Regions from separate parts of the Aeromonas simiae genome, predicted to be linked through region 1. Evidence: predicted binding sites of a transcription regulator. Region 1 holds the regulator's gene; the other holds the start of a gene.
What was found. The regulator NrdR, encoded in region 1, represses ribonucleotide reductase genes. The targets are predictions, from matches to a motif close to CACNNTATANNGTG.
Positions count from the first base shown of each region.

Region 2: a site for NrdR is predicted at 6,604-6,617, ahead of nrdA (class 1a ribonucleoside-diphosphate reductase subunit alpha). Genes of this name have one in related genera too.

Region 1 is NZ_CP040449.1:867,619-883,599, reverse strand. It holds gene FE240_RS04220 (ABC transporter substrate-binding protein) at 1-579, opposite strand, end outside; gene FE240_RS04215 (dipeptide ABC transporter ATP-binding protein) at 607-2,331, opposite strand; gene FE240_RS04210 (phosphatidylglycerophosphatase A family protein) at 2,823-3,305, opposite strand; gene thiL (thiamine-phosphate kinase) at 3,302-4,261, opposite strand; gene nusB (transcription antitermination factor NusB) at 4,316-4,729, opposite strand; gene ribH (6,7-dimethyl-8-ribityllumazine synthase) at 4,744-5,214, opposite strand; gene ribBA (bifunctional 3,4-dihydroxy-2-butanone-4-phosphate synthase/GTP cyclohydrolase II) at 5,368-6,477, opposite strand; gene FE240_RS04185 (riboflavin synthase) at 6,551-7,198, opposite strand; gene ribD (bifunctional diaminohydroxyphosphoribosylaminopyrimidine deaminase/5-amino-6-(5-phosphoribosylamino)uracil reductase RibD) at 7,200-8,309, opposite strand; gene nrdR (transcriptional regulator NrdR) at 8,309-8,758, opposite strand; gene glyA (serine hydroxymethyltransferase) at 8,867-10,120, opposite strand; gene FE240_RS04165 (GNAT family N-acetyltransferase) at 10,300-10,788, shown strand; gene FE240_RS04160 (GFA family protein) at 10,785-11,192, shown strand; gene FE240_RS04155 (molecular chaperone TorD family protein) at 11,272-11,916, shown strand; gene FE240_RS04150 (hypothetical protein) at 11,913-12,281, shown strand; gene FE240_RS04145 (PAS domain S-box protein) at 12,352-13,794, shown strand; gene FE240_RS04140 (two-component system response regulator) at 13,805-15,981, shown strand, end outside.
Region 2 is NZ_CP040449.1:1,801,757-1,817,737, reverse strand. It holds gene proQ (RNA chaperone ProQ) at 45-665, shown strand; gene prc (carboxy terminal-processing peptidase) at 677-2,698, shown strand; gene yfaE (class I ribonucleotide reductase maintenance protein YfaE) at 2,756-3,049, opposite strand; gene nrdB (class Ia ribonucleoside-diphosphate reductase subunit beta) at 3,049-4,179, opposite strand; gene nrdA (class 1a ribonucleoside-diphosphate reductase subunit alpha) at 4,269-6,536, opposite strand; gene FE240_RS08580 (HAD family hydrolase) at 6,936-7,604, opposite strand; gene ubiG (bifunctional 2-polyprenyl-6-hydroxyphenol methylase/3-demethylubiquinol 3-O-methyltransferase UbiG) at 7,601-8,335, opposite strand; gene gyrA (DNA topoisomerase (ATP-hydrolyzing) subunit A) at 8,510-11,227, shown strand; gene FE240_RS19000 (hypothetical protein) at 11,339-11,467, shown strand; gene FE240_RS08565 (PA0069 family radical SAM protein) at 11,464-12,504, opposite strand; gene FE240_RS08560 (hypothetical protein) at 12,618-13,001, opposite strand; gene cdd (cytidine deaminase) at 13,129-14,010, opposite strand; gene FE240_RS08550 (LrgB family protein) at 14,166-14,855, opposite strand; gene FE240_RS08545 (CidA/LrgA family protein) at 14,852-15,211, opposite strand; gene FE240_RS08540 (glycoside hydrolase family 36 protein) at 15,390-15,981, shown strand, end outside.

The DNA.
Region 1 (15,981 bases):
GGTGAAAGGGCCGGTGCCGGAGACATTGGTCGAGGCAAACGAGGCGCCGTTTTTGATGATCTCGGCCTTGTCTTTACCCTCGCTGGTCTTGCCGCTATAGAACTTGGCATCCATCGGGAAGATGTAAGTCGCGGTCTGCAACACCAGCGGATAGGGCTTGACCGTAATGATATCGACGGTGAAGTCATCGACCTTCTTGGCCGCGGCGATCGGGTCGAAGATCGCCTTGAAGTCCGGTGAGGCCTTCAGGCGGTTGACGGTCCACACCACGTCATCGGCGGTCAAGTCGTTGCCGGAGTGGAACTTAACCCCTTTGCGCAGGTGAAAACGCACCGTCTTGTCATCGATACGCTCATATTTTTCGGCCAGACGCGGCTCAAATTGCAGATCCTGGGTGTAACGGATCAGCGGATCGAACACCAGGTGGGACATCTCCAGGGTCTGGCCGGAGAGCTGCTCCTGCGGGTCCAGCGAGGTGGGATCGGAGGCCACGGCCACCTTGATATCGGCGGCAGAGACATTGAAGGCCAGACCGGCGGCCAGCAGCGCCAGTGCAATCTTGGACAATCCATTCTTCATCTTGTTCTCCATGCTTATCTCTTTGTATTAGCTTGCGATTTCCAGCCCCTCGCGGGACATTCCCTTAAATTCCGGCATGAGCGAGATCAGCTTGCGGCTGTACTCATGGGCGGCGTTGGTAAACAGGGTCTCGGTCTCGGCCACCTCGACTAAATGACCGTGCCGCATCACCCCGATGCGGTCGCACATCTGGCGGATGACCGGTAGATCGTGGCTGATGAACAACATGGTGAGCCCCAGCTCCTTTTGCAGATCCTTGAGCAGGTTGAGGATCTGGGCCTGCACCGACACATCCAGCGCCGAGGTAGGCTCGTCGCAGATGAGAAAACGCGGGCGGGTGGCCAGGGCGCGGGCGATCGAGATGCGCTGGCGTTGGCCGCCGGAAAACTCGTGGGGATACTTGACCCCGGCGCCACGGCCAAGGCCCACGTGATCGAGGAGATCCCCCACTATCTGTTCAATCTGGCGCTCGCTCTCGGCCAGACGATGGAAGCGGAGCGGCTCGGCGATGATGTCGCGCACCTTCATGCGTGGGTTCATCGACGAGTAAGGGTTCTGGAACACCATCTGCATCTGGCGGCGCAGCGGGCGGCGTTCATGCTCCCCCTTGAGGGCGGTGAGATCGATCCCCTCGAACACTATCTTGCCCGCATCGGGCGGATAGAGGCCGGTGATGGCGCGGGCGATGGTCGACTTGCCGGAGCCCGACTCCCCCACTAGGCCGAAGGTCTCCCCTTCGAAGATCTCGAAGCTGATGTCGCTGCACGCCTGCACATACTCGCGCCGGCTCGGAAACAGCGAATCCTTGGTGACGAACTTGAGATCGACGTGCTCGACCCGCAGCAGCGCCCCTTCATAGGCGCGCTGATCCTGGCTCTGACCGAGCCAGTGGGTCTTGAGATCGATGCTGGTGTCGGGCGCCCCTGCGTCTTCGATATAAGAGACCAGCGGGAAGCGCACCAGCTTGACGTCGGAGCGCGGCACCGCCGAGATGAGGCTGCGGGTGTAGGGGTGAGTGGGAGCGCCGAGCACCTGCTCGGTCTGGCCGAACTCCACCAGATCGCCGCGATACATGACCGCCACCTTGTCGGTAACGTTGGCCACCACCCCCATGTCGTGGGTCACCAGCATGCAGCCCACCTGGCGCTCCTTACACAAGGTGCGGATGAGCTGGAGGATCTGATCCTGGATGGAGACGTCCAGCGCCGTGGTCGGCTCGTCGGCGATGATGAGTTCGGGATCACAGGAGAGGGCGATGGCGATCACCACCCGCTGGCGCATACCGCCGGAGAATTGGTGCGGGTACTGCTTGATGCGCAGCTCCGGCTTGGAAATGCCCACCGCCTGCATCAGCCCGAGCGCCTTGTCAAAAGCCTGTTTCTGGGTCAGCTCGGTGTTGGCGAGGATGGTCTCGACCAACTGCTGCTCCACCGTGAACAGGGGGTTTAGCGAGGTCATCGGATCTTGGAAGATAAAGCCGATGCGCGAGCCGCGAATGGCGCGCATCTCACGCTGGCTGCGCCCCGAGATGAGCTCGCCGTTGAGATAGATGTCGCCGCGGGCGATGCGGCCCGGGGGACTCAGGAGATCGATGACGGCATTGCCGATGGTGGACTTGCCGGCGCCGGATTCACCGACTACACCGACAATCTCCCCCTTTTCGATGGAGAAAGAGAAATCCTTCACCGCGGCGTGCACCCCATAGCGGGAGGGGTACTCGATCCGCAAGTTCTTCACTTCGAGCAAGGACATGTTTACCTCTGCGGGGGACATCCGTCCCAAACAAAATTCATCCGTAAACAGACCGCAGGTGCCGGGATAGTCTCGAGCCTCGGCAGGCTCACTCCGTGAGACAGGCAAACCAGCGTTCCGCGCGGGTTTTTTACATTTTTTTGGTATAACCCGCTTGTAACCTAAACTGTTTGCTGCTTCCTGTAAATGCTGGATTTATACAATTTCATTGCAAGAAAGCGGATATTTACCCGCATCATCAGAAAATAATACCGCAATAAAATTAAATGGCAGATATAAACACTATTTGAAAACCACTTTTTTGTATATGCGTTATGCATACACTTCCCATGCAGCAGGCTGCTCTGTTTTTTCATCACGCATATCATCCGGTATACCAGTGAATTTTTATTCACACATTGCCTTTTTCAGCGTGATCTGCGGCCCGAGGATTTCACGACAGCAAAAAATAGGGGGCGCTTTTGGCGCCCCCCTCTCCGATTTCCCCTGACTCAGGCAAGCCAGAATGCCAGCAACTGCATCCCCAGCAGGGCAAACAAGCCGGCGATCAGATCGTCGAGCATGATGCCAAGCCCGCCGTGAATGCGGCGATCAAACCAGGAGATAGGCCAGGGCTTGAGCACATCGAACAGGCGAAACAGCGCAAATCCGATCACCACCCAGATCCAGCCGGCCGGCGCCGCTATCATGGTGACGCCAAACCCGATGATCTCGTCCCAGACGATGGCCCCGTGATCCGGCATGCCGATGGCGTCGGTGGCCGCCTGGCAGAGGCGAATACCGGCCACAAATCCCAGCGCCAGCAGGGCGATGAACCAAGGGGTGGGCAGGCCGCTCACCAGCAGATAGAGCGGGATCGCCGCCAGCGTGCCCATGGTGCCGGGTGCCTTGGGGGAAAGGCCCGAGCCAAACCCCACCGCCAGCAGGTGCAGCGGGTTGCGCAAATCCAGTCGCTTCAACTCAGGTTTTATCATGCGAAGTGATCCCATCCCTTGAGCGCGAGCGCCACCGGCAGCTCACCATCTTGCCACTCGATGCCCGGCTCGCCGGCCAGAATGCGGCCGATGCGGGTGAACTTGACGCCGCTGTGGGCCAGTGCCGTATCGAGCACGCCGCGGTGCTCCTCGGGCACGGTAAACAGCAGCTCATAGTCATCGCCACCGGCCAGCGCCAACTGCCACGCCTCCTCGCGGCTCACCGCATCGTGCAGTACCGGCGAGAGGGGCAGCTTGTCGAGGTTGATCAGGGCTCGCACGCCCGAGGCGCGCAGCACGTGGCCCAGATCCGAGGCCAGCCCATCCGAGAGATCGAGCGCCGCCCCCGCGATGCCACGCAGGGCTTGTCCGGCCAGGATACGCGGATGAGGATGCTCAAGGCGCGGCAGCACCGCCGCCAGCTGGTTCTCGTTGAGGGTGCGACGGCCCAGCAGGTGCGAGAGAGCCAGCGCGGCATCGCCCAGGGTACCGGTGACATAGATGCCGTCACCGGCCTTGGCACCGCTACGCAGCAGAGCGCGCCCGGCCGGCACCGTCCCCTTAACCGACACCGTGATGGAGAGCGGCCCACGGGTCATGTCGCCGCCCACCAGCGCCACGTTGTAATACTCGGCCAGCTCCAGAAACCCTTCGGCAAACCCGGCAACCCAGCGCTCGTCGATGGCTGGCAGGGTCAGCGCCAGCGAGACCCAGCGCGGCTCGGCCCCCATGGCGGCGAGATCGGAGAGGTTCACCGCCAGCGCCTTGTAACCGAGGCTCACCGGATCCATGTCCGGCAGGAAGTGCACCCCGCTCACCAGGGTATCGGTGCTCACGGCCAGCTGCGTTTCGGGAGGAACGCTGAGCAGGGCACAGTCGTCCCCCGGCCCCAGATCCACGTCCTTGCGCTGCGTGGCCACCTTGAAGTACTTGTCGATCAGCTCGAATTCACCCATGCAGTAAAAAGCCAGCTTACGCTGGCTCCTCTCTTATTCTGTATCGGGCCGCAGTTACTGCTTACCCAGGGACTTGATCACCTTGTCCAGCACACCGTTGACGAACTTGTGGCTGTCTTCAGCGGCGAACGACTTGGCCAGCTCGATCGCCTCGTTGATGACCACCCGCGGCGGTACATCGTTGCGGCGGGTCAGCTCGTAAGTGGCCAGACGCAGGATCGCCTTATCCACCAGATCGACCTCTTCCAGCGGGCGGGAGAGGAAGGGGGAGAAGACCTTGTCCAGATCGTTGCAGTGCAGCGACACGCCGAACAGCAGATCGCGGAAGTAGGCGAGATCCACACCCTTGGTGTCCTGCTCGATCTTGAACTGCTCTTCGATATCACCCACGTTGTCTTTGGTCATCTGCCACTGGTAGATGGCCTGGGTGGCGAAGTGGCGGGCCTTACGGCGCTCAGACGGTTTCAATCTTTCTCTCCTCGTTACACGCCCAGTTGCTTCAGGACGTTGATCATCTCGAGTGCGCTCAGTGCAGCCTCTGCACCCTTGTTACCCGCCTTGGTACCGGCGCGCTCGATGGCTTGTTCGATGTTTTCTGTGGTCAGCACGCCGAAGGCGACGGGAATTTCGAACTCCATCATCACCTGGGCCAGGCCCTTGCCATTCTCGCTCGCCACCAGTTCGAAGTGGTAGGTGCCACCCCGGATCACGGTGCCCAGTGCCACGATGGCATTGTACTGACCGCTCTTGGCCAGCTTCTTGACCGCCAGCGGAATTTCGACTGCTCCCGGTACCTTCACCAGGGTGATGTTGTCGTCGGCAATCTGCCCCTGACGCTTGAGCACGTCCAGGGCGCCCTCCACCAAGCTCTCATTGATGAAGCTGTTGAAACGGGCAACGACAATAGCGACGCGCGCCTCGGGGGCGGCAATGTTCCCTTCGATAACCTTCATGGGGCAATCCTGTCAAACGGGCCTAGTCAAAAGTGGGCACAGTCTAGCACAAAGGGTGGGGGACAAAAACCGCTATGAGGAGCTCGCCTCGGCCCCCGTAAAACGCAAAAAGGGATGGGCTGGCCCATCCCTTTTTAAGCGTGGTGAGATCGGTTATTCGCCGACGTACTCCACCACCTCGAGACCGAAACCACCGAGGGCGTGATACTTCTTCGGGTTGCTCAGCAGGCGCATCTGGCGCACACCGAGCGCCTTGAGGATCTGCGAGCCCACACCGACCCGGCGTGAGGTGCCCTGCCACTTGGCCCCTTCGGGCTGCTCGCCCTTGTCCACCGCCTCGAACTGGCGCACCCGGTTGAGGATGTCCTGACCGCTGGCCTCCGCGCCGAGGATCACCAACACCCCGCCCTCACGGGCGATGCGCTGCATCGACTTGGCCAGCGGCCAACTGCGCGCCGCGTGGCGGTCGGTCAGCAGCAGATCGCTTAGCACGTCATGCAGGTGCACCCGCACCAGGGTCGGCTGCTCGGCCAGCACCTCGCCCTTTTTCAGGGCAAAATGCACCTGATTGTCGACCGTGTCGCGGAAGGTGATGAGGTCAAACTCGCCAAATTCAGTCGGCAGTTTGCAGGCGGCCACCTGCTCGACCGTGGTCTCGTGCTGGTTGCGGTACTCGATGAGATCGGCAATGGTGCCGAGCTTGATATCGTGCTCGGCGGCGAACTTCTCGAGATCCGGGCGGCGGGCCATGGTGCCATCCTCGTTGAGGATCTCGACGATCACCGCGGCCGGCTCAAACCCCGCCAGACGGGCCAGATCGCAACCGGCCTCGGTGTGGCCGGCGCGAGTCAGCACGCCGCCATCTTGGGCCATCAACGGGAAGATGTGGCCCGGCTGCACCAGATCGGCCGCCTTGGCATCCGGCGCGACGGCCGCCTGCACGGTCACGGCGCGGTCGGCAGCGGAAATCCCTGTGGTCACCCCCTCGGCCGCCTCGATGGAGACGGTGAAGGCGGTGGAGAACTGGGCGTTGTTGCGATCGACCATCAGCGGCAGCGCCAGCTGCTTGCAGCGATCCCGGGTCAGGGTCAGGCAGATGAGGCCCCGTCCATAGCGCGCCATGAAGTTGATGTCTTCGGGGCGAACACAGGAGGCGGCCATGATGAGGTCCCCCTCGTTCTCTCTGTCCTCGTCATCCATCAGGATCACCATCTTGCCGGCCTTGATGTCGGCGATGATATCGGCGGTGCTGCTCAGTGCCATGTGCTTCTCCAGAAGTCGTCTAGGGTACCCGGTCAAGATGAGGGCAAACCGGGCCGTTTCAATGCTACTGCGATCACAAAAAGCCGGATTGGGCCAGCTTCTCCAGGGTCAGGGTCGAGCCGCTCTCGGCGCGCCCCTGCATCAGCCGCTCCAGATAGCGGGCAATCTGATCCACCTCCAGATTGACCCGGGTACCCGGCTTCCACTGGGCTATGGTGGTCTCAAGGGCCGTGTGCGGCACTATGGTGAGGCGAAACTCACGCCCCTTCACACCGTTGACCGTGAGGCTGATGCCATCGACGGCAATCGACCCCTTCTCGGTGATGTAACGGGCCAGCTCTTCCGGCGCCGCAATCCAGTACTCGATGGCGCGACCGCTGCTGCTCTTGCTCTTGACCACGCCGATGCCGTCCACATGGCCCGAGACCAAATGCCCACCCAGGCGAGTGGTGGGCAGCAGGGCCTTCTCTAGGTTAACGGTATCACCCACTTTCGCCTCGGCAAAGCGGGTGCGCGAGAGCGTTTCGAGCGACAGATCGGCGCTGTAGCTGTGATCGCCAAGGCTGACCACGGTCAGGCACACGCCATTGGTGGCGATGGAGTCGCCGAGCTTGACGTCGGAGAAGTCGAGCCCGGGGGCGTGTACGGTGAGGGTCATGTCATCCCCCTGCCGCTGCATGGCGGTCAGGGTGCCGACCGCCTCGATGATGCCGGTAAACATGTCAGACTACCTTGGCTGTGATACGGATATCCGGGCCGACGCGACGCACGTCGCTCAGCTCGAGTTTGGGGGCGCGCGCAAGCTTCTCCAGCCCCGGCAGATGGCACAGGCCACGGCCTGCATCGCCCATCAGAATTGGTGCCTGATAGAGCACCAGCTCGTCGACCAGCCCCGCGCTGATGAGGGCTCCGGCGAGCGACGCCCCTGCCTCCACCAGCACCGAATTGATGTTCTGCTTGGCCAGCAGCATGAAGAGGCTCACCAGATCGAGCCCCTCCCCCAGACGCGGCACCAGCAGCTCGTTGACCGATGCAGGCCACTGCCCTTGTGCGGTGTGGCGCGCCAGCCACACCTCACCCTCACGGGCAAACAGGGATTGGGCCGGGGTGAGGCGGTTTTTCGAGTCGATGACGATGCGTTTGGGCTGACGCAGACGCTCCCGCGGGTAGGCGGCCTTGACCCCCTCGGGCAGCTCGTCCCAGCGCACGGTGAGCGAGGCATCGTCGGCCAGCACTGTGGTGGCGGTGGAGAGCACCGCATCGTGGCGAGCACGCAGGCGCTGCACGTCGCGGCGCGCCTCGGGAGAGGTGATCCACTGGCTCTCGCCGCTCGCCATGGCGGTGCGCCCGTCGAGGCTCGCCCCTAATTTAAGGGTGACGCGCGGGAACCCGGTACGCATGCGCTTGAAAAAGCCCGGATTGAGCGCCTCGGCCTCAGCCGCCAGCAGGCCGTGGGCCGTCTCGATGCCGGCCTCGGAGAGCAGACGCAGGCCGCGTCCGCCCACCTGGGGATTGGGGTCGACCATGGCGGCCACCACCCGGGCGACGCCAGCCTCAATCAGGGCGTTGGCGCACGGCGGGGTGCGGCCATGGTGAGAGCAGGGCTCTAAGGTCACGTAGGCGGTGGCACCACGGGCCTTCTCGCCCGCTGCGCGCAGGGCGTACACCTCGGCATGGGGTTCACCGGCACGCTGATGATACCCCTCGCCCACTACCTCACCATCACGCACCAGCACACAGCCGACGCAGGGATTGGGGGCCGTGGTGTAGACGCCGCGCCGCGCCAGTTCGAGGGCGCGGCTCATCCAGCGATGATCGTCTTGGCTAAACATCACATCTCCAGCTTGGCGATCTCTTCGCCGAACTCACGAATGTCTTCAAAACTGCGGTAGACAGAGGCGAAGCGGATATAGGCCACCTTGTCGAGGGCCTTGAGCTCCTCCATCACCAGGTTACCGACCTGCTTGCTCGGCACCTCGCGCTCGCCGGTAGCGCGCAGGGCCGACTTGATGCGGTTGATCCCCTGCTCGATGGCCTCCATGCTGACCGGCCGCTTCTCCAGGGCGCGCAGAATACCGGCGCGCAGCTTGTCCTCGTTGAACGGCTCGCGCGAGCCGTTGCTCTTGATGACCCGCGGCATCACCAGCTCGGCCATCTCAAAGGTGGTAAAGCGCTCGCGACACTGCAGGCACTCGCGCCGACGACGGACCTGATGCCCGTCAGCCACCAGCCTCGAGTCGATCACCTTGGTGTCGACGGCACTACAAAAGGGGCAATGCATGGTGCCTCCGCTGCTTGTCTCACGAAATGAGCGCCAGTGTAGCACGGGTAAGAAAATCCAGAAAAAACAATGCCGCCCGAGGGCGGCATTGGTCAGACTCGCGTCTTATCAGGCATAAACCGGCAGACGGCGGCAGATATCCAGCACCTTCTCGCGCACGGTGGCCAGCACTTCGTCGTTGTCGTGGTTATCCAGCACGTCGCAGATCCAGTGGGCCAACTGCTGAGACTCAGCTTCCTTGAAGCCACGGCGGGTGATGGCCGGAGTACCGATCCGCACACCGGAGGTCACGAACGGGGAGCGCGGGTCGTTCGGCACCGAGTTCTTATTGACGGTGATGTTGGCCTTGCCGAGTGCAGCATCGGCGTCCTTACCGGTCAGCTCACGGCCGATCAGATCCACCAGCATCAGGTGGTTGTCGGTGCCACCGGAGACAATCTTGTAACCGCGCTCGATGAAGGTGGCGGCCATGATCTTGGCGTTCTTCACCACCTGAGCCTGGTAGGTCTTGAACTCGGGCTCCAGCGCTTCTTTGAAGGCGACGGCCTTGCCGGCGATGACGTGCATCAGCGGGCCACCCTGACCACCCGGGAAGACGGCGGAGTTGAGCTTCTTGTAGAGCTCTTCGTCGTCAGCGGCAGAGAGGATCAGACCACCACGCGGACCGGCCAGGGTCTTATGGGTGGTGGAGGTGACGACGTGGGCGTGCGGCACCGGGTTCGGATAGACACCGGCGGCCACCAGACCGGCCACGTGGGCCATGTCGACAAACAGCCAAGCTCCGATCTTGTCGGCGATTTCACGCATGCGAGCCCAATCGACCACGCCGGAGTAGGCGGAGAAGCCACCGATCATCATCTTCGGCTTATGCTCAACGGCCAGGCGCTCCATCTCGTCGTAGTCGATCTTGCCGGACTCATCGATGCCGTAGGGGATGATGTTGTAGAGCTTGCCAGAGAAGTTAACCGGAGAGCCGTGGGTCAGGTGACCACCGTGGGCCAGGTTCATACCGAGCACGGTATCGCCCGGTTGCAGCAGGGCCATGTAGACGGCGCTGTTAGCCTGGGAGCCAGAGTGTGGCTGCACGTTGGCGTAGGTGGCACCGAACAGCTCTTTGGCGCGCTCGATTGCCAGGGTTTCGACCACGTCGACATACTCGCAACCGCCGTAGTAACGCTTGGCCGGGTAGCCTTCAGCATACTTGTTGGTCAGCTGGGAGCCCTGAGCCTCCATGACACGGGGGCTGGTGTAGTTCTCAGACGCGATCAGCTCGATATGCTCTTCCTGACGACGGGTTTCGTCTGTGATGGCCTGCCACAGCTCGGGATCATAGCCGGCAATGGTCATGTCACGTTTCAACATCCGTTTATCTCCTGAAAATCGTTTGCGCGTGGGGTGTAATCAAGGCGAGGTATTGTAACGTGACAGGGATCAAAGCGACAGCCCGAGCACTTAAAAAAATGTTTATAACTTGTAAATTGCGTCGCATTAAAGAAGGGGTATACGATGGGCATTCCGCCATCACCTCCCCGCCAGCCACCATGTATCAATTGCTTCCCGCCCATCCAAGCCATCACGTGAGCCACGCCTTCCCCTTTCGCCGCGATGCTTGGCGCATCAGCTTCGGCCAGCTCGATACCTTCGATGAGCAGGACACCCTGGCCTGGCTTGCCCGATTGCACGAACTCGGACGCCTGTATCACCTCTGGCATCAGGATGAGATCATCGGTCAGCTCGAGCTGAGCCCTGCATTGGTTCGCCCGGACGGCGTGCAGGAAGGCTATCTTTACCTCCTTTATCTGTGCGAGCCATGGCGCGGTCGCGGGGCAGGGCTGTGGCTGCACGACCAAGCGCTGGCGCGCATCCGCGCTGCCGGCAGCCATCGGGCGGGGCTGCGGGTTGGCTCTGGCAATACCCGGGCAGCCAATTTCTATCGCCGTCTCGGCTGGCAACCTGTCGGCACTCCAGATGCCCGTGGCCAGCTGATGCACCATGATCTTTTTCCTCGACCTAACCAGGAGCCTTTATGAGCATGCTCACCGCCAGCTGTCTGTGCGGCGCCGTCCAACTGCGCCTGCCCGATCGTTTCGACTATGTGGGTCACTGCCACTGTAGTGAGTGCCGCAAATTTACCGGGGCCGCCTTCTCCAGCGTCGGTGGTCTCGATGCCGCCCTGGTCACCACGGTGCGCGGCGCCGAGGCCATCGCCCTGTATGACAAATCCGCCGAAACCCGTCTCGCCTTCTGCCGTCACTGTGGCGCCAGCCTCTACAGCCTCAAACGCTCGAGCAATAAGCTCAACCTGCGCCTTGGGATACTCGATACCCCTCCGAGTCAGACACCGACCTTCCACATCTTCGTCGGCTCCAAGGCACCTTGGCACGAGATCTGTGACACGCTGCCCCGCTTCACGACACGTCCCGGCGAGGAGTGAGCCTGCAAGGGTGGCCTTTATTAGCAAAGCCGTTAAAATCGGGCTCAATACGCCTCGATTGCCGTCTACGGAGGAATGAATGCAGGAATTTATGGCCACCAGCGAACGCCGCGCCGAGCTCTACTGGTGGTTTGCCACTCTGTTCGCACACCCGTTGTGCGATGAGGAGATTGCCGAATACGACAGCTATGACGTGCGCAGTTTCCTCAAGAGCCTCTCGACCCTGGATCCCATGCGCGAGGCCGTTGCCGAGCTCAACGACGCCATCGCCCGCCTGCTGGTTCGCCCGACACGGCAAGCCGCACTGGCACAAGAGTTCACTGCGCTGTTTAGCCGCAGCAGTGCGGCGCACGTGCCGCCTTTTGAATCCACCTTCCATCACGAGGCTCACAGTGCAGCTCGGATGCAGGCGCGTCTCGAGCGTCTTGCCATCGCCGTCGACGACAAATATGAGCCTCCCTTCGATCACCTCTCGGTCGAGCTGGATCTGATGGGGAGCCTCATCATTCGTGCTGCCGAGGCCCAGAGCGCCGAAAATCGTACCCAGTGGCTGGATGAGCAAGCCTCACTGCTGCACGAGCACCTGCTCGTCTGGTACCCCGACTTTGAGGCCCGCTGCCGCAGCCAGGATGAATTTGGTTTCTACGGCGCCTGTGCCCGCCTGCTCGGTGTATTCCTGACCATGGATGCCAACTACCTCACGCTGGTCCAACCGGCGCAGTGAAGACGGCCTGGCTGCTCATTGCCAGTTGGTTGCTGATCCTGCAACCCACCGAGCAGGGGTGGCGCCTTCTCGGCATGCTCCTGCTCGATACGGATCGGGAACTCTATGGCACCGGCCAGTTGGCGGCCCTGGCCGGTATGCTGCTGACCCTTTATCTGGCTAATCTCGGTGTCGAGGTGGTGCTGAGGCGGCGTTTTCAGAGCATGGGCATGTTTGTCCTATTCTCAGCCTGGCTGGAGCTGGCCGACAAGAGCCAGCTTACCGGCTCTCCCCTGCTGCATTGGCTGTCAGCACTCCCCTTTCTGCTCTTGTGCGTGCTGGTACTCTCACGCTCTATCCAGGCCTGTTTTCGAACCAAGGGCTGATCGCCTCCATCTGGCACATCCAGCGGGATGACGCATACTCCTTTGACAACCTTGTCAGAAGGGGACATCCATGTCGCCGGGACTCTTCAACCAGCCGCAGAGCCTGTTCACCCATGGTTTCAGTGACAACAGACTGCTGATGCAGCTGTTTGCCGTCGCCCCACTGGGGATCGGGATCATCGATAAGCGGCTGCACTATTGCGAGGTCAACCAGGAGCTAGCCGATATCAATGGCTGTGCTATCGAAGCGCATCGGGGACGTCACATTAGGGAGATCATCCCCACGCTGGCCTCCACCATTGAGCCCCTGCTGCTACAGGTGCTTGCCACGGGCGAAGAGTTTGTCGAGCTGCCACTGAGCGGTTATACCGCCGCCCATGGCGGCAGCTCCCGTCACTGGCTGGCCACTTACTCTCCCCTGCTCAATGAGTGCGGTGAGCCCAACGGCATACTGGCCATCGTGCAAGACATCACGGCACAACATCTCGATCGAGATGCAGTCAACAGCTCGGAAGAGCGCTTTCGCCAAGTGGTGGAGGCCGCCCCGGATGGGCTGGCCATGGTCGATGAAAACGGCCTGCTGGTGTTGGTCAATGCCGGCTTGGAACGCATGTTCGGTTATCGCCGTGAAGAGATGATCGGACACCCCATCGAGTTTCTGATGCCGGAGCGCTATCGGGGGGGCCACCTCGAACGGCGCAGCCATTTTCTGCGCGCACCCGAAGCGCGTGACATGGCGGGGCGCAAAGAGCTCTATGCCAGGCGTAAAGATGGTAGCGAATTCCCTGTCGAGATCGGCCTCAATCCGCTGCAAGCGGCCGATCGCCTGCATGTCCTCGCCACCATTCAGGATGTGACTAAGCGCAAAGCCGACCAAGCCATGCTGGAAAAAGCGCTCCAGGAGAAGACCGCCCTTCTCAACGAGGTGCATCACAGGGTCAAGAACAACCTGCAAGTGGTCTCCAGCCTGCTCAACTTGCAGACCCGGCACGCCAGCCCCGAAGCCAGTCAACTGCTCAGCGAAAGCCAGGGACGGGTCAAGGCCATCGCCCTCATCCATCAATTGCTCTATGAGCGCAATGACTATGCCCAGGTTGAATTGGGCCTCTATCTTCAGCGTCTGGCACGATTGCAATCAGAGACCTTCCAATCCCATAGCGACCGCATCCGTCTGCATATCCAGCAGCCAGACCACCCTATCACTCTGGATCTACAGCGGGCCGTTCCCTGTGGCCTGCTGGTCAACGAACTCATCTCCAACGCTTTCAAGCACGCGTTTCCCAATGAACAACGCGGCACCATCTGTATCACCCTCAGCCCCTGTGAGGATGGTTGTTTCATCACGGTCAGAGACGATGGCATCGGGCTGCCCAGCGATATTCACCTTGGCGAGACGCTGACTCTCGGCTTCCAACTGCTGCCGCTGCTGACCGAACAGGCCAGTGGGCACCTGAGTGTCGAGCCGTGTGAACGCGGTTGCCACTTCCTGCTCTCCCTTCCCCACATTGCTTAGGAATTACGTCATGCAGCAACGCATCATGATTGTCGAGGATGAACGCATCGTGGCGCTCGACCTGAAAAACAGCCTGACCCATCTCGGCTACGAGGTGGTGGGCATGGCCTCACGAGGGAGCGACGCCATCCAGTTGGCCGGCTCACTGCAACCGGACATGATCCTCATGGACATCAATCTGGAAGACGAGATGGATGGCACCGAGGCGGCATCCACCATCTTCCAGCGCTGGCAGTTGCCGGTCATCTTTCTCACCGCCTATGCCGAGGAGAAGAGTCTGGAGCGGGCCGAGGCCAGTTTGCCTTATGGCTATTTGCTCAAGCCGTTTGACCTGCGCGAACTCAAGGCCACCTTGCAGATGGCGCTGGCCCGCCGCCGCACCGAGCTGAATTTACGCCAGACGGAGCAGCGCTTGCGGCTGGCCATGCAGGCAGCAGCACTCGGGCTGTGGGAATGGGACATGGAGCGCGACATCCTGCATCTGAGCGGAAATGACCCTTTGGTCCGGTTGTTCCCGGACGGTCATTGCCAGGGAATCGAGCAATTTACCCGGTTACTGCTCCTACCCTCGCAGCAGCAACTGCGCAAGGCGCTGCGTGGCAATGGTGCCTTCAACCTGACGCTCGGCTATCTGCGCCCACAAGGCGATCTGGCCTGGATCGATCTCTATGCCGACTACCGCGACTTAGGAGATGGCCGCAAGGGGATGATCGGCGTTTTTCTCGATGTCACCGAACGCTGCCGACGTGAAGAGTTGCTCCGGCAAGCCAATGTGGTGTTCGACACGGCGGCAGAAGGGATCATCATCATGGATGAGCAGCAGCAGATCATCTCGGTCAATCCTGCATTTACCCGGCTCACCGGTTTCTCCCGCGATGAAGTGCTTGGCCAATCCCCAGACCGCTTCATGCAGACGCGCAGGCAGGGGGATTCCCAATATCCCTGGCACACCCTTGGGCGCAAGAACCCGGTCTGGCATGGAGAGATGAGTTGCTTGCGCCGTGATGGCCAACCCTTCACGGCCTGGCAGCACGTCAGTATCGTGTATGGGCAGGGACGCAAGACCACCCACTATGTCATCGCGTTTTCTGATATCAGCGCCATGCGCCATGTCGAGGCACAGCTCAACCATCTTGCCTACCATGACGCCTTGACCGGCCTTGGCAATCGCAACCTCATTCAGGAGCGGCTGGGGATTGAGCTACAGACCGCCCGCATCAATCATCACAGTCTGGGATTGCTGTTTCTCGACCTTGATGGCTTCAAGCTGATCAACGACACCCTGGGTCATAGCGCAGGGGATGAGCTACTCAAAGTGCTTGCATGTCGCTTGCAAGGCATCATCCGCAGCACTGATATTGTGGCCCGCCTTGGCGGCGATGAGTTCCTGATCCTAGTACCCCGCCTTACCCACCCGCAGGAGCTTGAGGTGCTTTCCGACAAGATCCTCAATACCATTCGCCTACCGCTGATGCTGTGCTCAGATCCGGTGACCATCTCGGCGAGCATCGGTATCTCCATCTTTCCCAACGATGGCACCACCCCAGAAGCCCTGCTGCAAGCGGCCGACAGCGCCATGTATGAAGCCAAGAGCCAGGGGCGTAATCGTTGCCTACTTTACTCCCCCGACATGGCCCGCCGCAGCCTCGACAAGCTCAAACTCGAGCAGGGACTCTCGCAAGCCATTCAGCGTCAGGAACTGGAACTCTTCTTCCAACCCATCATCGCCCTGCATTCAGGCCAGTTGTGTGGCGTCGAGGCGCTATTGCGCTGGCACCACGGCGAACGAGGGCTGATGACGCCGGACAAATTCATCCCCATCGCAGAGGAGAGTGACCTCATCGACAGGTTAGGGCGCTGGGTCATGCGCACGGCCTGTCAACAGGGGCAACACTGGCTACAAGCCGGATTTCCACTGACCCGGCTGGCGGTCAACGTATCGGTACGTGAACTACGCGCCAGTGATTACATAGAGCAATTACAAGGCATTCTCGATGAAACGGGATTTCCACCCGAGCGTCTGGAGCTGGAAGTCACAGAGAGCATCATGCAGCAAGTGGATCAGAGCCTGACCCTGTTCAGTCGCCTCAAACAGCTCGGCGTCATGATCGCCATCGACGACTTTGGTACCGGCTTTTCCTCGCTCAGTCTGCTTAAGTCCCTGCCCATCGATCGCATCAAGATAGA
Region 2 (15,981 bases), 930 kb from region 1:
GTCGTACAGGGCTGAGCCCGGTCATTTTTAAGCCAAGGTTATACATGGAAAACACTGAAAAGCTGAAGAACAGTAAAGAGGTCATTGCCTATCTGGTGGAGAAGTTCCCCGCCTGCTTCATCGCCGAAGGGGAAGCCAAGCCGCTCAAGATCGGCATCTTCCAGGATCTGGCCGAACGTCTGACCGACGATCCCAAGGTATCCAAGACTCTGCTGCGCTCAGCTCTGCGTCAATACACCTCCAGTTGGCGTTATCTGCATGGCCTCAAGGCCGGTATGGCCCGTGTCGATCTCGACGGCAATCCCGGCGAGCTGCTGACCGAAGAGCACATCGAACATGCCAAGCAGGCACTGAAGGAGAGCAAGGACCGTGTCTTTGCCAGCCGTCGGGCCTCCAATGCTGCCGCCGGCAAGGCCGATAACGCCGACAAGGCGGACAAATCCGATAAGCCCAAGAAGCCCCGTCGTCCGCAGCCGCGCAAGGTGGCCGCTCCGGTGCTGACCCCGGTGAACGCTGGCGAGCTCAAGATTGAACAAGGCGTCAAGGTGGTTCTGGGTAAATCTCCGATGGCCGCCACCATCAAGGAGATCACCAAGGATGACGTGCAAGTTCAGTTGCAGACCGGCATGATGCTGCGTGTCAAATTTGAACACCTGGTCCTCTAAGGAGGCATTTTTTGAAGCAAGGCGTCATTCGTTATTCCATCATCGCCTGTAGCCTGGCCCTGGCCGGGTTTGCCCAGGCGGTCGAGCCCGTGCTCAAGGAGAGTGACCTGCCGGTTCTCAACCAGGAGAGTCAGCACGCCACTGCCAGCAAACGGATCACCAATCTGTTTACCCGCTCTCACTACAAGCAGTTCCAGCTGGATGCCGCCTTTTCCGGCCAGATCTTTGACAAGTATCTGGAGGGCCTCGATTACAGTCGCAACCTGTTTCTTGCGGCTGACATCGAACGCTTCGAGAAATACCGCAGCGGATTTAACAAGGATCTGGAGCGGGGTCGTCTCGATCCCGCTTATGACATGTTTAACCTGAGCCAGCAGCGTCGCTACGAGCGTTACGTCTATGCGCTCAAGCTGCTCGATACGCCGTTTGATTTCACCCAGAAGGACGAATACGTCTTTGACCGCGCCAAGTCGCCTTGGCCCAAGAGCAGCGACGAGCTCAACGAGCTGTGGCGGCAACGGGTTAAGTACGATGCCTTGAGTCTCAAGCTCTCCGGTAAGGAGTGGCCCGAGATCAAGGAGCTGCTGGCCAAGCGTTACAACAACGCCATCAAGCGCATGTCTCAGACTGAGAGCGAAGACGTGTTCCAGCTCTTCATGAACTCCTTCGCCCGCGCCATTGAGCCGCACACCAGCTACCTCTCCCCACGCAATGCCGACCGGTTTAACTCCGAGATGAACCTCTCGCTGGAGGGGATTGGCGCCGTGTTGCAGGCCGAGGATGACTTCACCATCATCCGCTCTCTGGTGCCCGGTGGCCCGGCCGCCAAGTCCAACCAGCTCAAACCCGATGACAAGATCACCGGGGTCGGGCAGGCGGACGGCAAGGTGGTCGATGTCATCGGCTGGCGCCTCGATGAGGTGGTCGATCTCATCAAGGGGCCCAAGGGGAGCAAGGTGCGCCTTGAGATCCAACGGGGCAAGGGGGCCACGGTCAAGACCGAGGTCATCGAGCTGACCCGTGACAAGGTGCGTCTGGAAGACAGGGCCGCCAAGTCCAAGGTGCTGAGCGCCGAGGGCAAGAAGATCGGGGTCATCGAGATCCCGAGCTTCTACGTCAACCTGCACGAGGATGTGATCAAAGAGTTGGCCACCCTCAACAAGCAGAAGATTGACGGCTTGGTGGTCGACTTGCGCAGTAACGGTGGCGGCGCCCTGACGGAGGCCTCCGCCCTGAGCGGCCTGTTCATCAATGCTGGCCCCGTGGTGCAGATCCGCGATCACATGGGGCGGATCACCGTCAACAGCGATGATGATGGTCAGGTCTACTACGGCGGCCCGATGAGCGTGCTCATCGATCGCTACAGCGCCTCGGCTTCTGAGATCTTCGCGGCAGCCATGCAGGATTACGGCCGCGCCGTCATCATCGGTGAGAACTCGTTTGGCAAGGGCACGGTGCAGCAGCACCGCAGTCTCGCCAAGGTGTATGACTTCTACGACGAGCCGCTTGGCCACGTCCAGTACACCATCGCCAAGTTCTACCGCATCGACGGTGGCAGTACCCAGAACAAGGGGGTGGTGCCGGACATCGCCTTCCCGACGGCCATTCCCCATGAGGAGACCGGCGAGAGTCAGGAGCCCAATGCCTTGCCGTGGGACAAGATTGCCTCGGCGCGCTATCAGCGGGTAGGGAGCTTCTCGTCCCTGCTGCCTCAGCTTGACGAGCGTTATCAGGCCCGCGCCGCGCGCGATCCGGAGTTTGCCTACCTGCAACAGGACATTGCCGAATACAAGAAGGAGAAAGACAGAAAGTCGGTCTCCCTCAATGAGGCAGAGCGCCGTGCCGAGCAGGAGAAGCAAGATGCGATGGCCCTGGTGCGTACCAACGAGCGCTTAAAGCGCATGGGTAAGCCGCAGGTGAAATCCCTAGATGCGCTGCCGGCTGACTATGAGGCGCCGGATGCCTTCTTGCAGGAGGCGGCGTATATCACCGCCGATCTCAGCAGTCGGATCACGGGAAAGAAAAAGGGTTAAATGCCCACAAACAAAAACGGCCAACAAATGTTGGCCGTTTTTTTATCCATCAGCGGATCAGCGAGCGCGCTTGAGCGAGAGCTGCACCGAGCCCACCGGTCGGCAGCAGCAGGGGAGGCACTCTCCGCTGGCCACGAAGGCCAGCGGTGTTTGCAGGTAGTCGACGGTCCCGGCCAGCAGCGGTGTGCGGCAGGCGCCACAGTAGCCGCTGCGACACTGATATTCGACCTCGATACCGTGGCGCTCGAGAGTCTCGAGCAGGGTTTCCCCCGGTGCCGGCTGCATGGGGCCCGCCTCGGTGTGGATCCGCGGACGTTGCTCGACGTCCAGCGGGCGCGCGATCACCGTCATCAGAGTTCGAAGTCGCCGAGATCTTCGTGGCTTACCTCACTGTCGATCTGGCCGACCAGGTAAGAGCTGATCTCGACCTCCTGTGGGGCCACCTGCACGTTGTCGGAGGAGAGCCAGGTGTTGATCCAGGGGATCGGGTTCTGCTTGGCGGCGAAGGCCGGTTGCAGGCCGACCGCACTCATGCGCAGGTTGGTGATGTACTCGACATACTGGCACAGGATGTCCTTGTTCAGGCCGATCATGGAGCCGTCTTGGAACAGGTATTCGGCCCACTCCTTCTCCTGGATGGCGGCCTCCTTGAACAGCGCGAAGCACTCCTGCTCGCACTCTTGGGCAATCTCGGCCATCTCGGGGTCGTCGTTGCCGCTGCGCATCAGGTTCAGCATGTGCTGGGTGCCGGTCAGGTGCAGCGCCTCGTCGCGGGCGATGAGCTTGATGATCTTGGCGTTGCCCTCCATCAGCTCGCGCTCGGCGAAGGCGAAGGAGCAGGCAAAACTGACGTAGAAGCGGATTGCTTCCAGCGCATTGACACTCATCAGGCACAGATAGAGCTTCTTCTTGAGCGTGCGCAGGGTCAGGTGCACTGTCTTGCCGGCAATGGTGTGGGTTCCTTCACCGTGCAGATTGTAAACGGCAGTCGCCTCGATCAGGTCGTCATAGAAGTGGCTGATGGAGCTGGCGCGCTTTAGGATCTGGTCGTTGGTCACGATGTCATCGAACACCAGCGCCGGATCGTTGACGATGTTGCGGATGATATGGGTATAGGAGCGGGAGTGAATGGTCTCGGAGAAGGACCAGGTCTCGATCCAGGTCTCCAGCTCCGGCAGCGACACCAGCGGCAACAGGGCGACGTTGGGGCTGCGTCCCTGAATGGAGTCGAGCAGGGTCTGGTACTTCAGGTTGGAGATGAAGATGTGCTGCTCGTGGGGGGGGAGGGCCTGGTAGTCGATGCGATCGCGCGATACGTCCACCTCTTCAGGGCGCCAGAAGAAGGAGAGCTGCTTTTCGATCAGCCGCTCGAAGACTTCGTGCTTCTGTTGATCGTAACGAGCCACATTGACCGGCTGGCCGAAGAACATGGGCTCTTTGAGCTGGTCATTCTTGGTTTGACTGAAGGTGGTGTAGGCCATGGCGATAGCTTCTTCTTTTCAAAAAATAAGTGGGAACGAGGGGATAAACCAAAGCAGCAGGGCGGGAGTATTACCTCCCGCCCATCGTATCAGATCTTGCATGCACCGCTGGCACAGCCGTCATCTTGCAGATCGGTCTGCGTGTCGTCGGCACCGTCACGGGTGTTGTGGTAGTAGAGGGTCTTGACCCCGTACTTGTAGGCGGTCAGCAGATCCTTGAGCAACTGCTTCATCGGCACCTTACCACCCTCGAAGCGGGCCGGATCATAGTTGGTGTTGGCGGAGATCGCCTGATCCACAAACTTTTGCATGATCCCGACCAGTTGCAGGTAGCCATCGACGCTCGGCTGTTGCCACAACAGTTCGTACTGATCCTTGAGGCGGCTGTATTCCGGCACCACCTGCTTGAGGATGCCATCCTTGGAGGCCTTGACCGACACCAGGCCGCGCGGCGGCTCGATGCCGTTGGTGGCATTGGAGATCTGGCTGGAGGTCTCGCTCGGCATCAGGGCGGTCAGGGTGGAGTTACGCAGACCCACGCGGCGGATCTCTTCGCGCAGCGATTCCCAGTCGTAGTGCAGCGGCTCGTTGCACAGGCCGTCGAGATCCTTTTTGTAGGTGTCGATCGGCAGGATGCCCTGGGCGTAGGTGGTCTCGTTGAAGGAGGGGCAGGCGCCAAACTCGCGGGCCAGCTGTACCGAGGCCTTCAGCAAGTAGTACTGGATCGCCTCGAAGGTGCGGTGGGTCAGGGCCAGACCGGAGCCATCGGAGTAACGGGCGCCGTTTTTCGCGAGGTAATAGGCGTAGTTGATGACGCCAATCCCCAGGGTACGGCGGTTCATGCTGCCCTTCTTGGCGGCTCCGATCGGGTAGTCCTGATAGTCGAGCAGGGCATCCAGAGCACGCACGGTCAGCTCGGCCATCTCTTCGAGATCTTCAAGCTTGTTGATGACGCCGAGATTGAAGGCGGAGAGGGTGCACAGGGCAATCTCGCCGTTCTCATCGTCGATGTTGTTGAGCGGCTTGGTCGGCAGCGCGATCTCAAGGCACAGGTTGGACTGGCGTACCGGGGCCACGCTCGGATCGAACGGGCTGTGGGTGTTGCAGTGATCCACGTTCTGGATGTAGATGCGGCCGGTGCCGGCGCGCTCTTGCATCATCAGGGAGAAGAGATCGACCGCCTTGAGGGTCTTCTTGCGGATCGAGGGATCTTGCTCGTACTGGACGTAGAGCTGTTCGAACTTGTCCTGATCGGCAAAGAAGGCGTCGTACAGGCCCGGCGCATCGGACGGGGAGAACAGGGTGATGTCACCGCCCTTGATGAGACGCTGGTACATCAGCTTGTTGATCTGCACCCCGTAGTCCATGTGGCGAACCCGGTTCTCTTCTACGCCGCGGTTGTTTTTCAGCACCAGCAGGCTTTCGACTTCGATGTGCCACAGGGGGTAGAACAGGGTCGCAGCACCGCCGCGCACGCCGCCCTGGGAGCAGCACTTTACCGCCGTCTGGAAGTACTTGTAGAAGGGGATGCAGCCGGTATGGAAGGCTTCACCGCCCCGGATCGGGCTACCCAGACCGCGGATGCGACCGGCGTTGATGCCGATGCCAGCCCGCTGGGAGACATAACGCACGATGGCGCTGGCGGTGGCGTTGATGGAGTCCAGGCTGTCGTCGCACTCGATCAGCACGCAGGAGCTGAACTGACGGGTCGGGGTACGCACGCCGCTCATGATCGGGGTCGGCAGGGAGATCTTGAAGGTCGATACCGCGTCATAGAAGCGCTTGACGTAATCGAGACGGGTGCTCTTCGGGTACTTGGAGAAGAGGCAGGCCGCCACCAGCATATAGAGGAACTGCGGGCTCTCGTAGATCTCGCCGGTGACCCGGTTCTGTACCAGATACTTCCCTTCCAGCTGCTTGACGGCCGCGTAGGAGAAGGTCATGTCGCGGTTGTGATCGAGATGCGCGTGCAGCTCGTCGAACTCGGCCTGGGTGTAGTCTTCCAGCAGGTGCTTGTCGTACTTGCCCATGTCGACCAGCTTGGCGATGTGCTGGTAGAGGTGGGGCGGCTCGAATTGGCCATAGGCCTTCTTGCGCAGATGGAAGATGGCCAGACGGGCGGCCATGTACTGGTAGTCCGGGCTCTCTTGGGAGATAAGATCGGCGGCCGCCTTGATGATGGTCTCGTGAATATCGGAAGTGCGAATGCCGTCGTAGAACTGGATGTGTGACTTGAGCTCAACCTGGGAGACGGAGACGTTATCGAGCCCTTCGGCGGCCCAATCCAGTACACGGTGGATCTTGTCCAGATCGATCGGCTCTTTATTGCCGTTGCGCTTAGTCACAAACAAGTTCATGAATTGACCTTCTTATTTTTGATTCCCGAAAACCCTCACCCGCGACAGCGAGGGCTGGCGGGTGAGGCACAAGATATAGTGTTATTTTCAAACCGGACTACAAGATAGTGAGTTAAACACGTCTTTGCAATCCATCTAAGGGTGCATTACCTGTGGATAAGGTGTGAGTCTGGCGTGGCTGTTAGTGTCTGCTCACAGCGAGGGAGTCGGCAACTCTTCCTTGCGCTTTTCCACTTCCTAGATCCGGGCAGAGGCAAAATTTATCGCAACTATTTTGCTTGCACCGAGAGGCACTTTTTACTAGTGCCAACGCACTGTTTATTGGCTGTGCAACCTCTGTCAGAAGTTGACGACACCCCGTGGGCTGGAAGGGGAGAGAGCAGGGCGACACACGCGCTCTTAGCGACGCATTCGCAGCCAGTGATGCAGCGCCTGCACCGTATCGAAGTGCAGATCGGCTTGCCAGTCTGCGGGATCTTCACGCTCATCGAGATATCCCCAGCCCGCGATCGCCGTCGGCATGCCGGCGTTGCGGCCGGCCTCGATGTCGCGCAGATGATCCCCCACATATAAGGTGGTGGCCGGGTTCACCCCGAGCCGTTCACAGGCATAGAAAAGGGGAGCGGGATCGGGTTTGCGCACTGGCAGGGTGTCGGCGCTGACCGTGACACCGCACCCCTTGAGGGCCGGCAACTGGGCCAGCAGCGGCTCGGTGAGAAAGCCGGGCTTGTTGGTTACAATGCCCCACGGCATGGCCTGCTCCTCAAGCCAGTCGATGAGATCGATCATCCCCTCATAGGGGCGGGTACCGATACAAAGATGGGCGGCGTAATAGTCGAGTAGGGCCGTGCGCAGGCGCGCGGCGCCGAGCTCTTCAAGCTGCTCGTCACCGAGGCCAGCCCGCAGCAGGCCGAGTGCGCCGTGGGAGGTGGTCTGGCGAATGATGTGTTCGCTCAAGGGGGCAAACCCCTCTTCCACCAACACGTGGTTAACGGCGGCGCCGAGATCCGGCGCCGTGTCGAGCAGGGTGCCGTCGAGATCGAACAGCACAGCGGTGACCTGGCTCATCGCTCTCCCTCCGGACGCACCAAGGAGACCATGTAGTTAACGTCGACGTTGGCACCGAGGCGAAAATCCCCCGCCAGGGGGCGGTAGTGGACGCCACTCATCGCGCGCACCAGCAGGCCGGCCCGCTCGGCCATGTGGCACAGCTCGGCCGGCATGATGAACTTGGCGTGGTCATGGGTGCCCTTGGGCACCATCTTCAGCAGATACTCGGCGCCGACGATCATCATGAGAAACGACTTGGGGTTGCGGTTGATGGTCGAGACCACCACCTGGCCACCGGGGCGCACCAGGGTGGCGATGGCGCGCAGCACTGATGCCGGGTCCGGTACGTGCTCGAGCATCTCCATGCAGGTCACCACATCATACTGACCGGCGGCCTCCAGAGCGTGGGCTTCGGCGGTGATCTGCCGGTATTCGAGCTCTACCCCCTGCTCGAGGGCGTGCAGACGGGCCACCGAAAGCGGCTCTTTGCCCATGTCGATGCCGGTCACGATGGCGCCGCGGCGGGCCATGCTCTCGGCCAGGATGCCGCCACCGCAGCCGATGTCGAGCACCTTCTTGCCAAACAGGCCGCCGCATTGGGTATCAATCCACTCCAGACGCACCGGATTGATCTGGTGCAGTGGCTTGAATTCCCCCTCGAGATCCCACCAGCGCGAGGCGATGGCCTCGAACTTGGCGATTTCCGACGAATCGACGTTGCCGCTGGCGGCGATCTGTTCAGCATTCATGCGCAACACTTCCTCTGGCTGACCGCCGGGGGGCGGTCCTGACATTTTGCGGGCATTATAACGGACACCCCCTGACAGGCCAGAACCGTTTTTGGCTTAAGCATTTAGGCGCCGTGTGTTAATATGACGCGCTGTTTAAGCCAAAGAACAACTAAATAGGGATTAAGGCTTTCTATGAGCGATCTGGCCAGAGAGATCACGCCGGTCAACATTGAGGAAGAGCTCAAGAGTTCCTATCTCGATTACGCCATGAGCGTCATCGTGGGACGAGCCCTGCCGGATGTGCGTGATGGCTTGAAACCGGTTCACCGCCGTGTGCTGTTCGCAATGAACGAGCTCGGCAATGACTGGAACAAGCCCTACAAGAAATCGGCCCGTGTGGTCGGTGACGTAATCGGTAAATACCACCCGCACGGCGACATTGCCGTGTATGACACCATAGTCCGGATGGCGCAGGATTTTTCCATGCGTTACATGCTGGTCGATGGTCAGGGCAACTTCGGTTCGGTCGATGGCGATAGCGCCGCGGCCATGCGTTACACCGAAGTGCGTATGGCGCGCATCTCCCACGAGCTGCTGGCCGATCTCGACAAAGAAACCGTGGACTGGGTGCCCAACTATGATGGCACCGAACAGATCCCGGCTGTGCTGCCGACCAAGGTGCCGAACCTGCTGGTGAATGGCTCCTCCGGTATTGCGGTGGGCATGGCCACCAACATCCCGCCTCACAACCTCACCGAGGTGATCAACGGCTGTCTGGCCCTGATCGAGAATGGCGACATCGGCATCGACGAGCTGATGGAGTACATCCCGGGCCCCGACTTCCCCACCGGCGGTATCATCAACGGTCGTTCTGGCATCCTGCAGGCGTACCGTACCGGCCGTGGCTCCATCTATGTGCGGGCCAAGGCGGACGTGGAAGTGGACGACAAGAGTGGTCGTGAGACCATCATCGTTCATGAGATCCCCTACATGGTCAACAAGGCGCGCCTCATCGAGAAGATCGCCGAGCTGGTCAAAGAGAAGAAGGTCGAGGGGATCAGTGCCCTGCGTGATGAGTCCGACAAGGACGGCATGCGCATCGTCATCGAGATCAAGCGCGGTGAGTCTGGCGAGATTGTGCTGAACAACCTCTACAAGCACACCCAGATGCAGACCACCTTCGGTATGAACATGGTGGCGCTGGATAACAACCAGCCCAAGGTGCTCAACCTCAAGGAGATGCTGGAAGCCTTCTTGCTGCATCGCCGTGAAGTGGTGACCCGCCGCACCGTGTTCGAACTGCGCAAGGCGCGTGATCGGGCCCACATCTTGGAAGGTCTGGCGGTCGCGCTGGCCAACATCGATCCCATCATCGAGCTGATCCGCCACAGCGCGACCCCGGCCGAGGCGAAAGCCGGCCTGGTTGCCAAGGGGTGGGCGCTCGGCAACGTGGCCGCCATGCTGGAGAAGGCCGGTGGCGACGCCGCCCGTCCCGAGTGGCTGGAGCCCGAGTTCGGTATCCGCGACGGTCTCTATCACCTGACCGAGCAGCAGGCCCAGGCCATCCTCGACCTGCGTCTGCACAAGCTGACCAGCCTCGAGCATGAGAAGATCCTCGAAGAGTATCAATCCCTGCTCGATCTCATCGCTGAACTGCTGCACATCCTGGCGAGCCCGACCCGCCTGATGGAGGTGATCCAGGGTGAACTGCTGGCCGTGCGCGAGCAGTATGGCGACGAGCGTCGCACCGAGATCAGCGCCTCCAGCGCCGAGATCAACATCGAAGATCTGATCACCCCGGAAGACGTGGTGGTGACCCTGTCCCACCAGGGCTACGTGAAGTATCAGCCGCTCTCCGATTACGAAGCCCAGCGCCGTGGCGGCAAGGGCAAGTCCGCGACCCGTATCAAGGAAGAGGACTTCGTCGAGCGCCTGCTGGTGGCCAACACCCACGACACCATTTTGTGCTTCTCGACCCGTGGCAAGGTGTACTGGCTCAAGGTCTATCAGCTGCCGGAGGCCTCCCGTGGCGCCCGTGGCCGTCCCATCATCAACCTGCTGCCGCTGGAAGAGGGTGAACGCATCACCGCCATCCTGCCGGTCAAGGAGTACGATGCGGACAAGTACGTCTTCTTTGCCACCGCCAACGGCACCGTGAAGAAGACCAGCCTCTCCGACTTCAGCCGTCCGCTCTCCTCGGGGATCCGAGCCATCAATCTGAAGGAAGGAGATGAGCTCATCGGTGTCGACATCACCGACGGCAGCAACGAGATCATGCTCTTCTCTGACGCCGGTAAGGTGGTGCGCTTCTTCGAAGGCGCCGGCCGTGCCGAGGATCAAGTGGAAGAGGGTGACGAGGCCGAGTCCGATGACGACGCCGCCGAAGGCGAAAGCAAGGGCGGCAGCTTCAAGGGTGTGCGCCCGATGGGCCGTACTGCTGCTGGCGTGCGTGGCATCAAACTGGGCGCCGCTGACAAGGTGGTCTCCCTCATCGTGCCCCGTGGCGATGGTGCCATCCTCACCGCGACCGAAAATGGCTACGGCAAGCGCACCGCGCTGGACGAATATCCGACCAAGAGCCGTGCCACCCAGGGCGTTATCTCCATCAAGGTGGACGAGCGTAACGGCAAGGTGATCGACGCGATCCAGGTCGACGAGACCGACCAGATCATGCTCATCACCGATGGCGGTACTCTGGTTCGCACCCGTGTCAGTGAAGTGAGCGTCATCGGTCGTAATACCGGTGGTGTGCGCCTTATCCGCACCGGTGAAGAGGAGTGCGTGGTCGGCTTGCAGCGTATCGCCGAGAGCGATGACGATGATGAGATCGAGCCGCTCGAGGGTGACGTAAGCACCGAAGGTGACGTGAGCGCCGAGGGCGAAAGCCCGGCAGACGACACCGCCGAGTAAGCCCCTCCCGATGAAAAAGAGCGCCTATTGGCGCTCTTTTTTTATCTCCGTCACGGGGATGTCATGGCGCTGTGTCAGGCTCGATGGCAACCATGATAAGGAGAGCGTGAGATGAGCAGTTGGATCTTCTGGGATCTCTGGTGCCTGATGTGGGGGGATGCGCCGTCGCAACCGCAGGCGTTGCAGGAGTGGGAGGTGCAGGAAGAGAGCCCCGGCGCGCCTCTGCGCGGCGGGCGCTAGAAGAGGGCAAGCTGCTCGCCAGGACGGCGGAAGCCGTCACAGCGCAGTGGTGCTGGCGAGCGATCGAGCCCGAGGCGGCGCACCGCTAGGCGAAAACGCTGAGCCAGCAGGGCGGCAAACTCCCCTTCACCCCGCATCCGGGTACCAAACGCCGGACTGTTGAGCGCCCCCTCGCGGCTCTGGCGCAGGATTGAGAGCACTGCCTCCTGACGCTGGGGATAGTGCTCGGCCAGCCACTGCGTGAACAGGGGGGCCAGCTCGTGGGGCAACCGGAGCAGTATGTAACCGGCGCAGTCAGCGCCGGCGGCTGCCGCGCCTTCCAAGATCCGCTCCAGCTCGTGTTCGTTGAGGCGGGGGATCATGGGGGCGGCCAGCACGCCGACCGGCACGCCGGCACGGTTGAGCTGCTCCATCACCCTGACTCTTCCCTGGCCCGGCGTGGTGCGTGGCTCGAGCCGCCGGCGCAGCTCCTCATCTAGTGTCGTCACCGACACCATCACTCGGCATAACCCCTCGGCCGCCAGCTCGGCCAGAATGTCCCGATCGCGCAGCACCATGGCGCTCTTGGTGATCAGGGTCACCGGATGGTGGTGATCGCGCATCACCTCGAGTAACTGACGGGTGAGCCGCAGCCGCTGCTCGATGGGCTGATAGGGATCGGTATTGGCGCCGATGCAGATCACCTCGGGCTGGTAACCGGGGCGGGCAAACTCGGCGCGCAGCAGCGCGGCCGCATTTTGCTTGGCAAACAGCCGGGTCTCGAAGTCAAGGCCGGGGGAGAGCTCTAGGTAGGCATGGCTCGGTCTGGCATAGCAGTAGATGCAGCCATGCTCACACCCTTGATAAGGATTGATCGAGGCATTGAAAGGGACATCGGGCGAGCGGTTGCGGCTGATGATGGAGCGGGCGTTGATCTCGGTGACCGAGGTGGTGGGGGCAGGGGCGCTATGTGCTTGCCACCAGCCATCATCGACGGTCTCGATGCGCTGCAAGGTAAACCGGTGATCCACATTGTTGCTGCTGCCACGCCCTGCCATCTGCATTACCATTGCACTGTATGAATAACCAGTATTGTGTGGGGAGGAGTGGGAAAAGGCAATGCACCTGCGCAGAAAAGAGGATGCCGATGGCAGGCATCGGCATGGTGGTATTAACGCTTGAGCGGCTGCTCTTTACCCGGTTGCTTGTCGCCAGGCTTGTGAGCCTGTTGATCTTTGCCCGGTTGCTTGTCGCCAGGCTTGTGGGCCTGTTGATCCTTGTTTGGCTGCTTGTTGCCGGGCTTGTGGGCCTGTTGATCCTTGTTTGGCTGCTTGTTGCCGGGCTTGTGGGCCGGTTGCTCCTTGCCCGGATGCTTGTTGTCAGACTGATGGGCCGAGTGGCTCTTGCTGGGCTGCTTGCTATCGTGCTGCTGGTGCGCAGCCTTGGCGTTGCCGCAGTTGTTATGAGCCTGTTGGCAGGGTTGCTTTTGCGCCGCAGCGGCGCCAAAGGAGGCCACGCCGAGCAGGGCAGCGGCAATGAGAGCGGAGTATTTCATGTTGAGTCCTCTGTCGTGACTGCGCAGCCGGCTATGAAAAAGCCCGGACTGCTTGACCCGGGCCATCCTATGCATCAGCCCCTATTGGGGCTAGTGACTTTACTGATCCTTTACCTAATAGCGCGTGTCACACCGCGTAGTGCTGAAACGCGATCTCGCCCGGTAGTGTCTTGATGACAGAGAGGGTGCCATCCAGCTGACTGATGAGGCCGGCCCGGTGTTCAACCAGCACCACCCGGCGGATGTCAGCGAGCGATGCGCCGGCCAGCACCGCATGGGTACAGGCCATCTGCATGGGGGGCAGGCTGGGGTTGAAGGCCGCATTCTCGGCGTAGCGCCCCTCGTAGATCTGGCCATTCTCGCACTCCACGGCCACACCGGCATAGCCCTGGCTGTAGGGGGCGTAGCTGCTGCGTGCCGCAGCCAAGGCGGCCAGTTCAAGGGGATCGCGGCTCTCAAGGTGCAGCGGATGCGCCTGCGGGCTCATCAGGGCATCGCTGATCTGCAGATCGCCCGGGCCAAAGGAGTGGGGCAGGAAAGCGTGCAGCGGGCTGTGATCATCTGGCAGGGTCACGGCCATGCTCTTGGCGGTACTCAGTTCGTTCATGAACTGGCGGCAGTGGCCGCACGGGGTGTAGTTGACAGTGATCTCACTTATCCCGGTCTCACCACCGAGCCAGGCATTGGAGATGGCTGATTGTTCGGCGTGGATCGAGTGAAACAGCCCCTGACCCGCAAACTCCATATTGGCCCCCAGATACCAAGCACCACTTAGGCCACTGGCGATGGCTCCCACATAGAAGCGTGAGATGGGCGCAACCGAGCAGGCGGCAGCCAGCGGCAGTAGCGCAAGGCGCAGCGCCCTGTCATCGAGCTGGCTGGCGCGCTTGAGTTCGACGATCTGGGCTGGGGTGAAGCGGGCGTTGAAATCCTGATCCAACAGGGGGGCGAGGGCATCCTGCAATGAGGCCGGCAGGTCGGCAAAAGGCTTGGCAAAACGGGGATGCATGACTCTTCCTCATGGCCAATCGGGGGGGCATTGTACGGCAGTGGCACAGGAGAACATAGTGATGGTGATCACGACCAGGGGGGCATCATTGCACCCCCTGGCAAGCCAAACGTTTATCAGGACAAAACTGTGCGCCAGCTCTCAGTGCGGAGCGGCTATGCCCCCAGCAGATGATAGAGGGCGAACAGCAGTGGGGCGGTCAGTGCGGTGAGAATACCGCATACCACCATGGCCAGTGAGGAGAAGGCCCCTTGTGTCACCCCTTGCTCAGCACTGGCGGCAGTCCCTATTGCATGGGCACAGGCGCCCATGGCCAGACCCTGAGCCTCCGGATCGGTCACCCGGAGCAGCTTGAGCAGTGGAAAGCCGATCAGCGCCCCGGTTACCCCGACAATGACCACCACAGCGGCGGCGATGGCAGGGATGCCACCGAGGGATTGGCTGACGCTCATGGCCAGCGGCGTGGTGATCGACTTGGTGGCGATGGAGGCCAGCATAGTGATATCAGCCCCCAGCAGGTAACCGATCAACAGCGTGGTGATGACGGAGATCAGCACCGAGAGCAGGCAACAGATCAGAATAGGCTTGAGCTTGGCACGGATCTGCCGTGCCTGTTGGTAGAGGGGCAGCGCCAAGGCGACCACGGCCGGCTCGAGCAGTATGGTCAGCGGTGTGGTGCCTTGCTGATACTGCTCGAGCGGCAGGTGGAACATGAGCAGCAGGGCGACGATCACTAAGGTGGGCAGCAGCACCGGATTGATCACGGGCCAGGAGAGATGACGATAGAGGGTGCGGGTCAGTGAGTAGAGCACCACGGTCAGTGGCAGGGCGAGCCAGAACATCATTGCTTGTTCATCCTCTGATAGAGATGGCCGACGCAGGCCAGGATCAACACGATGCCACTGAGGATGGTGATGAGGATAAGTGGCAGAGAGTCATGGAGCGGCTCGAGCCAGGCCACCAGCCCGACCGCGACCGGCACGAACAAGATCCCCATGTGGCGCAGCAACAAGGTGGCGCCGCGCTCGACCCAGGCCAAACGCACCAGCTGGGTGGAGAGCAACAGAAACAAGATCAGCATACCTATGATGCTGCCTGGAAAGGGGAAGGGCAGCAGGGCGGCGAGCCCCTTACCCAGCAGCAGAGCTGCCAGGATCACGGCCGCATCGCGCAGGTAGGCCAGCAATAAGGGAAACGACATGGGCACTCCCTCCTGAGAAATGTGAGCAAGGGCGCAGTTTAACAGATCCCCTCTCATGCTGAAGGGACAAGCGGGCGCAAAGGCCAAATAATCCGGCATCAGTTCCACGAAAAGAGAGGTATTCGTGACTCTGCTCGCGTCCCTGCGTACCCTGGCTTGTGGTGCGCCCCATCCCGGCATGCTGGCCACCGTCGCCTGGAATGGCCCCTGCGCCGAGGTGCGCCTCGACAACCTGACCCAGACGCCGTTGCCTTTGCAAGCGTGGCCCTTGTTTGACGGTGATCTCGGTCTGGCCGATGCCCCTATTTATGGCGAGGGTTTTCAGATGCTGGCCCAGACCATGGGCTCTTGGTCACACCCCGAGCCCGTTGGGCGCTGTCCCGATGCCGCCGTTTATCGCATCACCCGCGATGAAGGGTTTCACACCGTTCACAACCTGCTGCTGGTCGAGACGCCAACCGGCTGGCTGCTGCTCGCCTTCGCCAGTACCGAGCGCTTTGGCGGCGAGTTTCGCCTCTATCCCTGCGGGCGGTTACAGATCGTCATGCGCTGCGAGGGTCAACGCCTGCCGCCGAGCGGTCACTGGCACAGCGAGGTGCTGCTCTGTCTGGAAGGGCCGGATCGTGCGGCGCTCTTGAGCGAACTCGGTCGCCGCCTGGCTGAGCGCCACGGTGGCCGGGCAGGGCGCCGGCCAAGCGGTTGGTGCTCCTGGTATCACTACTATGCCGAGGTGACCGAGGCGGATATCCGCGAGAACCTGACCCAGATGC